Regions from separate parts of the Agarivorans gilvus genome, predicted to be linked through region 2. Evidence: predicted binding sites of a transcription regulator. Region 2 holds the regulator's gene; each other region holds the start of a gene.
The links. The regulator sigma-54, encoded in region 2, starts transcription at its own class of promoters, with help from an activator protein. The targets are predictions, from matches to a motif close to GTTGGCACGNNNNTNGNNT.

Region 1 (3,183 bases), 1.5 Mb from region 2:
CACCATCGATACTGTTCACTCTCCTAAGCTGGAAGGCTCGAACATGCCTAATAATGTGCGTTATCGTGCCGGCGAGGGCATTGTGGGTACGGTATTGAGTCAGAAACAGCCGATAGTGTTAAGTAAGGTGTCTAATGATTTACGCTTTGCCGATAAGTTAGACCTTTACGCCTTGGACTTACCCTTTATTGCGGTTCCGATTAAGAAAAATGCCGAGGTACTAGGGGTATTGGCGGCCCAGCCTTTATTGGATGATCCCAGTAAGCTGCCGCTATTTACTCGCTTTCTAGAAATGACCGCCAATTTGATTGCTAAAAGTGTCTTGCTGGCGAAAGACGTGGCGGTACAAACCGATCAACTACAAGCCGAGCGAGACCGGCTACGCCGCAAGGTAAGAAGCAACTACTCCATGGACAACATCGTGGGTCATTCACGGGTGATGCGCCGCGTATTTGAACAGATCCGCTTGGTGTCTAAGTGGGATAGTACGGTATTAATTCGTGGTGAATCGGGTACTGGTAAAGAGCTGATTGCCAACGCCATTCACTATAACTCACCACGCGCCACTGGGCCGTTTATTAAGCTTAACTGCGCCGCCTTGCCCGACAACTTGTTAGAGTCGGAGCTGTTTGGTCATGAAAAGGGCGCCTTTACTGGCGCGGTGAAGCAGCGAAAAGGGCGTTTTGAAATGGCCGACGGCGGCACCTTATTTCTAGATGAAATTGGCGAAATTTCAGCAGCCTTCCAAGCTAAGTTACTTAGGGTACTGCAAGAAGGAGAGTTTGAGCGGGTAGGTAGCACTCAAACCCTGCACGTGGATGTGCGGATTTTGGCCGCCACCAACCGCAACCTTGAAGAGGAAGTGAAACAAGAGCGCTTTCGCGAAGATTTGTATTACCGACTGAATGTAATGCCGATGTTCCCGCCGCCGTTGCGTGAGCGTATTGAGGACTTACCCGATTTAGCAGAGTTTCTATTAGAGAAACTGTCTAAGCAGCAACGCCGCGAGTTGTCTTTAACCGACAGCGCTATTCGTATGATGATGGCCTACGACTGGCCCGGTAACGTGCGTCAGCTTGAAAACATGCTGGAGCGAGCATCGGTAATGAGCGAAAGCGGCATTATTGATCAAGATTTGATTGTCTTAGATGGGCTAGATGGGCCTAAATTTGCGCCCAGGGCGCCAGTGGAAAAACCGATGGTTGAACATTCTGATATGGATGAGCGAGAACGGGTGATAGCGGCCTTAGAGCAAGCGGGTTGGGTGCAAGCCAAGGCTGCTCGGCTGCTAAATATGACACCACGGCAAATTGCTTATCGTATTCAAACCATGAACATCAACGTACGTCAAATGTAAACCTTTGGCTGTCGGATTTGCGACAAACCCGACAGCCAATTTCCTTCCGCTACAAAGTAAACCACCGTAACTTATTGTTTTATATAAATATGGCCACTGGTACGTAGATTGCAACTCAGTCATGTAAAAGGTTAACAGGGAAGCTTTATATGACTATTCAAGCACTCGGCGAGCAGCCCAAGGATACAAAAACTCAAGAGCAAGCAGCCTTGGTTGAGAAGCATCCTTGCTTTTCTAAAGAAGGGCATCGTTATGCCCGAATGCATTTACCGGTAGCGCCGGCATGTAATATTCAGTGTAACTATTGCAACCGCAAATTTGATTGCAGCAACGAAACTCGCCCCGGAGTGGTCTCTAAGTTGTTGTCGCCAGCCATGGCTGCTAGACGTTTCCAAAAAGTGAAACAGCACGTACCGGAAACCCAAGTAGTGGGTATTGCAGGGCCAGGTGATCCTTTAGCTAATCCAAAAGCTACCTTGGCTAGCCTAAAAGCCATTGCTAAAGTGGATAGCGAGGTACATTTATGTATTTCTACCAACGGCTTGGCTTTACCCGACCAATTAGACGATTTAATTGCGGCTGGAGTAAAACACCTCACCATCACCATCAATTGTATCGATGCTGACATTGGTCAGAAGATTTACCCTTGGGTGTATTTTAATCAGCAACGACTACGCGGAAGAAAAGCAGCGCAAACGCTGATCGATCGCCAGTTAATCGGTTTAGAGGCGGCGATTAAAGCGGGTATGTTGGTGAAGGTAAATACGGTATTGATTCCAGGAATTAATGATCACCATATCGAAGCTCTTGCCGAAGAGCTAGGGCGTTACGGAGCCTTTATTCACAACGTAATGCCGCTGATTTCTGACCCCGCTCATGGCACCTATTTTGGCTTGATGGGACAACGCGGCCCCACTAAAGAAGAACTAGATAACGCTCGAGCGCTGGCTGGGCAAAGTATGAGCCAAATGACCCATTGCCAACAATGTCGTGCAGACGCTGTGGGTAAACTGGGCCAAGATATTGATATAGCGGCTTTAGAAAACCCGACGGCCAATACTAGCAAGCCGCTGCATATCGCGATTGCCACTAAGAGCAAGCTGCTTATTGATCAGCACTTTGGCCATGCCAGTGAATTTAGCACTTACTTAGTGAGTGCCGATAGCATTGAGAAACAAGCTGACTTTAGCTGGCAGCAATACTGCTCGGGTAGCGACGAATGCGAGCCAGAGAGCCAACAAAAAGATTTGTCTGCGCTTAATCACTTCGACCAAATCTTATGTAGCCGTATTGGTTTAGCCCCTAAACAAGAGTTAGCCGAGCTAGGGGTTGAAGTGGTCACTCAATACGCTCTGCGTGACATTGAGCAAGCCTTAAGTGCGATTCAACAGCAGTTGCAAGCACAACGCAGCAAAGCATCACCTTGTAGTGTAGGGGAGTGTGGATAATGGCCTTATCAATTACTAAAGCCTGTATTTCTTGTTACGCCTGTAAAGAGGTGTGCCCTCAGGGAGCGGTATCGAGTGCTGGTGCTAAGTTTAGCATCATTGAACACCGCTGTAACGAGTGTAAAAGCCTCGGTAAGGGGCCACAATGTGCGCAGATTTGCCCGGTAGAAACAGCCATAGTCGACGCCCAAGGTGAAGCACTGAACCCGCCAGGTTCATTAACCGGCTTACCGCAAGACCCTAATGTGATTGCCTTTTCGAGCTAGGAGGAACTATGGAACATCAGTTACTAGAAGCCGAAGATAGTTATATTGGGCCCGCTTGGGAGCAAGCCTTAAGCAAGGTGACTCACCCCATGTCTCTGCGAAACCGAGCGTG
Region 2 (3,183 bases):
AATGCTCGACAGCGGTAAGCCGATTGAAGCCGAAGCCAACGAGGTTCGTTACGACCTTAAAACGCAAACCTTAACACTGAGCAACAACGCTCAACTCAAACAAGAAGAGAGCTTAGTTAAAGGCAGCATGATCAAATACAGCATCGATAAACAAGAAATGGTGGCACAGGGTGATGAAAACAGTCGCGTCACCACCATTTTCTTACCGCAACAACTCAACGAAATTGCGCCACAGGAACAACAGTAACGATGAGTACATTGATTGCTGAAAACCTAGCCAAAAGCTACAAGGGTCGCAAGGTAGTAAAAGACGTAAGTCTCAACGTTGAAACCGGTAAAATTGTTGGTTTGCTCGGCCCCAATGGTGCAGGTAAGACCACTACCTTTTACATGGTCGTGGGCTTGGTTCCCCGAGATCATGGCCGGATTTTAATCGATGATGATGACTTATCCAGCACCGCCATGCACAGCCGTGCCCGAAAAGGGATTGGCTACCTGCCTCAAGAAGCCTCCATATTTAGACGTTTGTCTGTGGAAAAAAATATACTCGCGGTCTTAGAAACTCGTAAAGATCTCGATAAACAACAACAGCAAGTGGCCTTGGACGACCTGTTAGAGGAATTCCATATTGGTCACATTCGAAAAAATCTTGGCATGAGCCTGTCTGGTGGGGAACGCCGCCGGGTTGAAATTGCTCGTGCTCTAGCCGCCGCTCCAAAGTTTATTTTGCTTGACGAACCCTTTGCTGGCGTGGATCCTATTTCTGTTATCGATATAAAAAAGATTATTGAACACCTGCGTGATCGTGGTCTTGGAGTATTGATCACCGATCACAATGTGAGAGAAACTCTCGATGTTTGTGAACATGCCTATATCGTTAGCCAAGGCGAATTGATAGCCTCGGGGAAACCTGAAGAAATACTTGAAAATGAACACGTGAAACGAGTTTATCTCGGTGAACAATTCAAGCTATAGTTAAAGTGCAAGTAAAAAAACACAATACAATAAGAAGAAGGAACAGCGGCAGTTAATGAAAGCATCTTTGCAGTTGCGTCTTGGTCAGCAATTGACCATGACCCCTCAGTTACAACAGGCGATTCGCTTACTCCAGCTTTCAACACTGGATTTGCAGCAAGAAATTCAGGAGGCGCTGGAAAGCAACCCCCTGCTCGAAGCGGATGAGTCACACGCCAGTGACAACGATGCTAATGAAGCTCAATCCCTTAATGACAAAACTAATGATAACAGTGTAAACAACGAAGTGGATAATAGCCAGTTAGAAGCAGGCGATGCGATTAACCAAGACACTGTTTCTGATGACTTACCCGTTGATTCCACATGGGACGATATTTACAGTGCCAGTTCAGGGCCATCCAGCTCAGGCAGTAGCGGTGTGAGTGAAGACAGCGATATGCTGTTTCAAGGTGAAACCGTAGAATCCTTGCAAGACCACTTAATATGGCAGATGCAACTCACCCCATTTAGTGAGGTTGACCAAGCGATTGCGCTAGCCATTATTGATGCGATTGATGAATCCGGCTACCTAACCCAAGATTGTGAACAATTGTTGGAAGGCTTACGTGCCAGTGAAACTAACGATTTAGACGTCGAGCTTGATGAAATTGAAGCGGTATTAAAACGTGTTCAACACTTCGACCCTGTAGGCATTGGCGCTCGCTCTCTTCAAGAGTGCTTAATGATTCAATTAGGCCGCTTTGCCGAAGATACCCCTTGGCTAAAAGAAGCCAAAGACATCGTAACCAATCATATTGATGTCTTGGCTAATCGCGACTTTCGTTTATTGTCGCGTAAAACCAAATTGAAAGAAGATCAATTACGCGAAGTAATGCGTTTGATTCATACTCTAGAACCACGCCCAGGTAATGCGGTTGAACCCAACCAAGCACAATATGTGATTCCGGATGTATCAGTGATTAAGCGCCAAGGGCGATGGGTAGTTGAACTAAATCCTGATGCGATGCCTAAATTACGCGTCAATTCTCACTACGCCTCGCTCAGTAAAACCTCAACCAACGCCAACGATACTCAATTTATTCGCAGCCATTTGCAAGAAGCCAAATGGTTTATCAAAAGCATTGAGAGCCGTAACGAAACCTTATTAAAAGTATCCAACTGCATTGTTCATCACCAACAAGCCTTTTTTGAGTACGGCGAAGAAGCAATGAAACCAATGGTATTGAACGATGTCGCAGAAGCTGTAGAAATGCATGAATCTACGATTTCTCGGGTTACCACTCAGAAATTTATGCATACGCCTCGTGGTATTTTTGAATTGAAATACTTCTTTTCTAGCCACGTCACCACTGATGGCGGCGGCGAATGCTCTTCTACCGCAATTAGGGCACTAATTAAAAAACTGGTAGCTGCCGAAAACAGCAACAAACCGCTTAGCGACAGCAAAATTGCTGATATTTTGGCAGATCAGGGGATCAAGGTGGCAAGACGTACCATTGCTAAATACCGAGAGTCGTTAGCAATTCCACCTTCTAACCAACGAAAAAGCCTTATCTAAGGCCAATAACAGGGGACGAAATCTATGCAAATTAATCTTACCGGACACCACGTAGAAATAACTGAGTCTTTAAAAGAGTATGTCCACACTAAATTTGCCAAACTAACCCGACGATTCGAACAAATAAACAATGTTCATGTCATCTTAAATGTGGAGAAACTGAATCAGATTGCTGAAGCCACCCTGCATTTAAATGGTGGAGAAGTGTTTGCCACTTCAGAACACACCGACATGTACGCCGCCATTGATAGCCTGATCGACAAACTTGATCGCCAGGTTATCAAACACAAAGAAAAACTCACTAAACACTAGTCACCCTAATGCAACTAAATAAAGTACTAAATTTGAACTGCACGCAACGTGCAGTTCAATGTTCCTCAAAAAAACGCGCCCTTGAAATCATTAGCGAACTGGCAGCCAGTCAATTAGACATGACTGCTCAGAGTATTTTTGAGAGCTTGTTAAACAGAGAAAAAATGGGCAGCACCGGTATTGGCCAAGGTATTGCGATTCCCCATGGGCGAATTGCTAGTGAACACCAAGCCACTGCGGTTTTCTTACGCTGCGATCCTGCAATCAGCTTTGACTCCATCGATAATCAACCCGTCGATTTAATCTTCGCCTTATTGGTTCCCGAAGACCAGTGTCAG
Region 3 (3,183 bases), 450 kb from region 2:
GCTACTCATTAGCAAAGATAAAACTATCAACCATTTGTTCATTAACACTTCCTCCTGATTGTTGCTAAAGGTGGGCGTAATTGCATGAAAATGCAATAAAAAAACCCGCTTTAAAGCGGGTTTTTCAAGCTAAGTAACGTTTTACTTAGTTATACACTGTAGTACATTTCGAACTCAACTGGGTGAGTTGTCATGTTTAGACGCTCGATGTCTGCAGCTTTCAATTCGATGTAAGAATCGATGTAGTCATCAGAGAATACGCCGCCAGCAGTTAAGAAGGCACGGTCTTCGTCCAAGTTTTTCAATGCATCTTCTAGAGAAGTTGCCACTTGTGGAATCGCTGCTGCTTCTTCAGCTGGTAGGTCGTACAAGTCTTTATCCATTGCATCGCCAGGGTGGATCTTGTTCTTAATCCCATCTAGGCCAGCCATCAACATAGCTGAGAATGCTAGGTATGGGTTAGCTGTTGGGTCAGGGAAGCGAACTTCGATACGACGAGCTTTTGGAGATGGAACTACTGGAATACGGATAGAAGCAGAACGGTTACGTGCAGAGTAAGCCAACATAACTGGAGCTTCGAAGCCAGGTACCAAACGCTTGTAAGAGTTAGTTGAAGCGTTGGTGAACGCGTTCAATGCTTTAGCGTGTTTGATGATACCGCCAATGTAGAATAGAGCAGTTTCAGATAGGCCGCCGTATAGGTCGCCAGCAAATAAGTTTTCGCCGTCTTTCCAGATAGACTGGTGAACGTGCATACCACTACCGTTGTCGCCAACTACAGGCTTAGGCATGAAAGTAGCTGTTTTACCGTAAGCGTGAGCAACGTTGTGGATCACGTACTTAAGGATTTGAGTTTCGTCAGCTTTACCAATGATGGTATTGAACTTAGTTGCGATTTCGTTTTGACCAGCAGTCGCTACTTCGTGGTGGTGAGCTTCAACAGTTAGGCCCATTTCTTCCATTACTAGACACATTGCAGAACGAATGTCTTGAGAAGAATCAACAGGAGCTACTGGGAAGTAACCGCCTTTCACGCCTGGACGGTGACCAGTGTTGCCGTCTTCGAAAGCTTTGTCTGAGTTCCAGCAAGCTTCGTCAGCATCGATTTTGTACATAGAACCTGACATGTCAGTTTTGTACTTAACGTCGTCAAACAAGAAGAATTCTGGCTCTGGACCGAAGTAAGCAGTATCTGCAATACCAGAAGCGCGCATGTATTCTTCAGCACGTTTGGCTACTGAACGTGGGTCACGGTCGTAACCTTGCATAGTAGCAGGCTCTAATACGTCACAACGAAGGTTTAAGGTAGTTTCTTCGGTGAATGGGTCAAGAACGGCAGTTGCAGCGTCAGGCATTAGTACCATGTCTGATTCGTTGATGCCTTTCCAGCCAGCAATTGAAGAACCATCAAACATTTTACCGTCGGTGAAGAAATCTTCGTCAACTTGGTGCGATGGAATAGATACGTGTTGTTCTTTACCTTTAGTATCGGTAAAGCGTAGGTCAACAAATTTAACTTCTTGCTCTTTAAGCAAAGCTAAAACTTCTGCAGACATGTTTTTAACCTCCGGTGTCATCAAAATTGATGGTTCAATCGATTTAATAGTATTTATTTTTACGAATAATCGTCGTTGTTTTGCATCAAGCTAAAACTATGCCAAGACGTAAATCATTGAAATTATTAATGATTGACGCGAGAGGCATCAATATAGTGCAATTCGTTGCACTACTATGGTGCTGTGTCTGTCCGTTTTGGTGCATTAAGTTGTTAGCTGGCAATATAATACCCTATTCGGCTGAATTAAAAACCGTGATCAACTTAAAACTATGAGAATTTGTCGTTTATATGTACAATAGCGCACTTTTTCTTTTTACCTCACTTTATGAAGGGCTGAAAGCCGTGCTAGATAAGTTAAGAAACATCGCCATTATTGCTCACGTTGACCATGGTAAAACTACCTTGGTAGACAAACTATTGCAGCAATCGGGCACTCTGCAAACACGTGGAGATGCGGAAGAGCGAGTGATGGACTCAAACGATCTTGAAAAAGAACGTGGAATTACCATTTTGGCCAAGAATACGGCGATTGAGTGGAATGATTACCACATCAATATCGTTGATACTCCTGGACACGCTGATTTCGGTGGTGAGGTAGAACGCGTATTGTCTATGGTTGATTCGGTATTGTTGTTGGTAGACGCCCAAGAAGGCCCAATGCCACAGACCCGTTTCGTAACTCAAAAAGCGTTTGCGCAAGGTCTAAAACCGATTTTGGTGATTAACAAAATCGATAAGCCCGGTGCTCGCCCTGACTGGGTAATGGATCAGGTATTTGATTTATTCGATAACCTTGGTGCAACTGACGAGCAGTTAGACTTCCAAGTGGTTTACGCTTCAGCCCTGAATGGTTGGGCTAGCTCTGAAGAGGGCGTACAAACCGACAACATGGAAGCACTATTTCAAGCCATCGTGGATAACGTTGCACCACCAGAAGCCAAAAGCGGTGAAGGCCTGCAAATGCAAATCTCTCAGCTTGATTACAACTCTTACGTAGGTGTAATTGGTGTGGGCCGTGTATCACGTGGTTCGGTGAAAACTAACCAACAAGTGACCGTAGTGGGTGCCGACGGTAAAACTCGTAACGGTAAAGTGGGCCAAGTATTGGGTTACTTAGGTCTAGAGCGTCACGAAGTCGCTGAAGCCAATGCCGGTGATATTATTGCTATTACTGGTTTAGGTGAGCTGAAAATTTCTGACACCATTTGTGACCAAAGCAATGTAGAAGCCTTGCCTGCCTTGTCAGTTGATGAGCCTACCGTCACCATGACCTTCCAAGTAAACACTTCTCCTTTTGCCGGTAAAGAAGGCAAATACGTGACTTCACGTAATATTTTGGAGCGTTTACAACAGGAGCTAGTACATAACGTAGCGCTACGTGTAGAAGAAACTGATGATCCTGATAAATTCCGTGTATCGGGTCGTGGTGAACTACACCTAGGTATTCTGATTGAAAACATGCGTCGTGAAGGCTTTGAGCTAGCGGTATCACGCCCTGAAGTAATTCTTCGCACCGTAGATGGCAAGTTAGAAGAACCTTATGAAGTGGTGACCATCGATGTGGAAGAAGAGCATCAAGGTAGCATCATGGAGCAAATTGGCTTACGTAAGGGTGAGTTAACCGA

Region 1: nifB (nitrogenase cofactor biosynthesis protein NifB) is a predicted target of sigma-54. The motif match lies at 1,453-1,471, and genes of this name have one in related genera.
Region 3: glnA (glutamate--ammonia ligase) is a predicted target of sigma-54. The motif match lies at 1,644-1,662, and genes of this name have one in related genera.

What each region holds. Positions count from the first base shown of each region.
Region 1 covers NZ_CP013021.1:419,658-422,840, forward strand. The annotation lists gene nifA (nif-specific transcriptional activator NifA) at 1-1,357, shown strand, start outside; gene nifB (nitrogenase cofactor biosynthesis protein NifB) at 1,507-2,805, shown strand; gene AR383_RS01995 (4Fe-4S dicluster domain-containing protein) at 2,805-3,071, shown strand; gene AR383_RS02000 (nitrogen fixation protein NifQ) at 3,080-3,183, shown strand, end outside.
Region 2 covers NZ_CP013021.1:1,926,618-1,929,800, forward strand. The annotation lists gene lptA (lipopolysaccharide transport periplasmic protein LptA) at 1-247, shown strand, start outside; gene lptB (LPS export ABC transporter ATP-binding protein) at 250-975, shown strand; gene AR383_RS09025 (RNA polymerase factor sigma-54) at 1,031-2,533, shown strand; gene hpf (ribosome hibernation promoting factor) at 2,558-2,845, shown strand; gene ptsN (PTS IIA-like nitrogen regulatory protein PtsN) at 2,854-3,183, shown strand, end outside.
Region 3 covers NZ_CP013021.1:2,381,450-2,384,632, reverse strand. The annotation lists gene AR383_RS11120 (DUF4124 domain-containing protein) at 1-42, opposite strand, end outside; gene glnA (glutamate--ammonia ligase) at 150-1,556, opposite strand; gene typA (translational GTPase TypA) at 1,901-3,183, shown strand, end outside.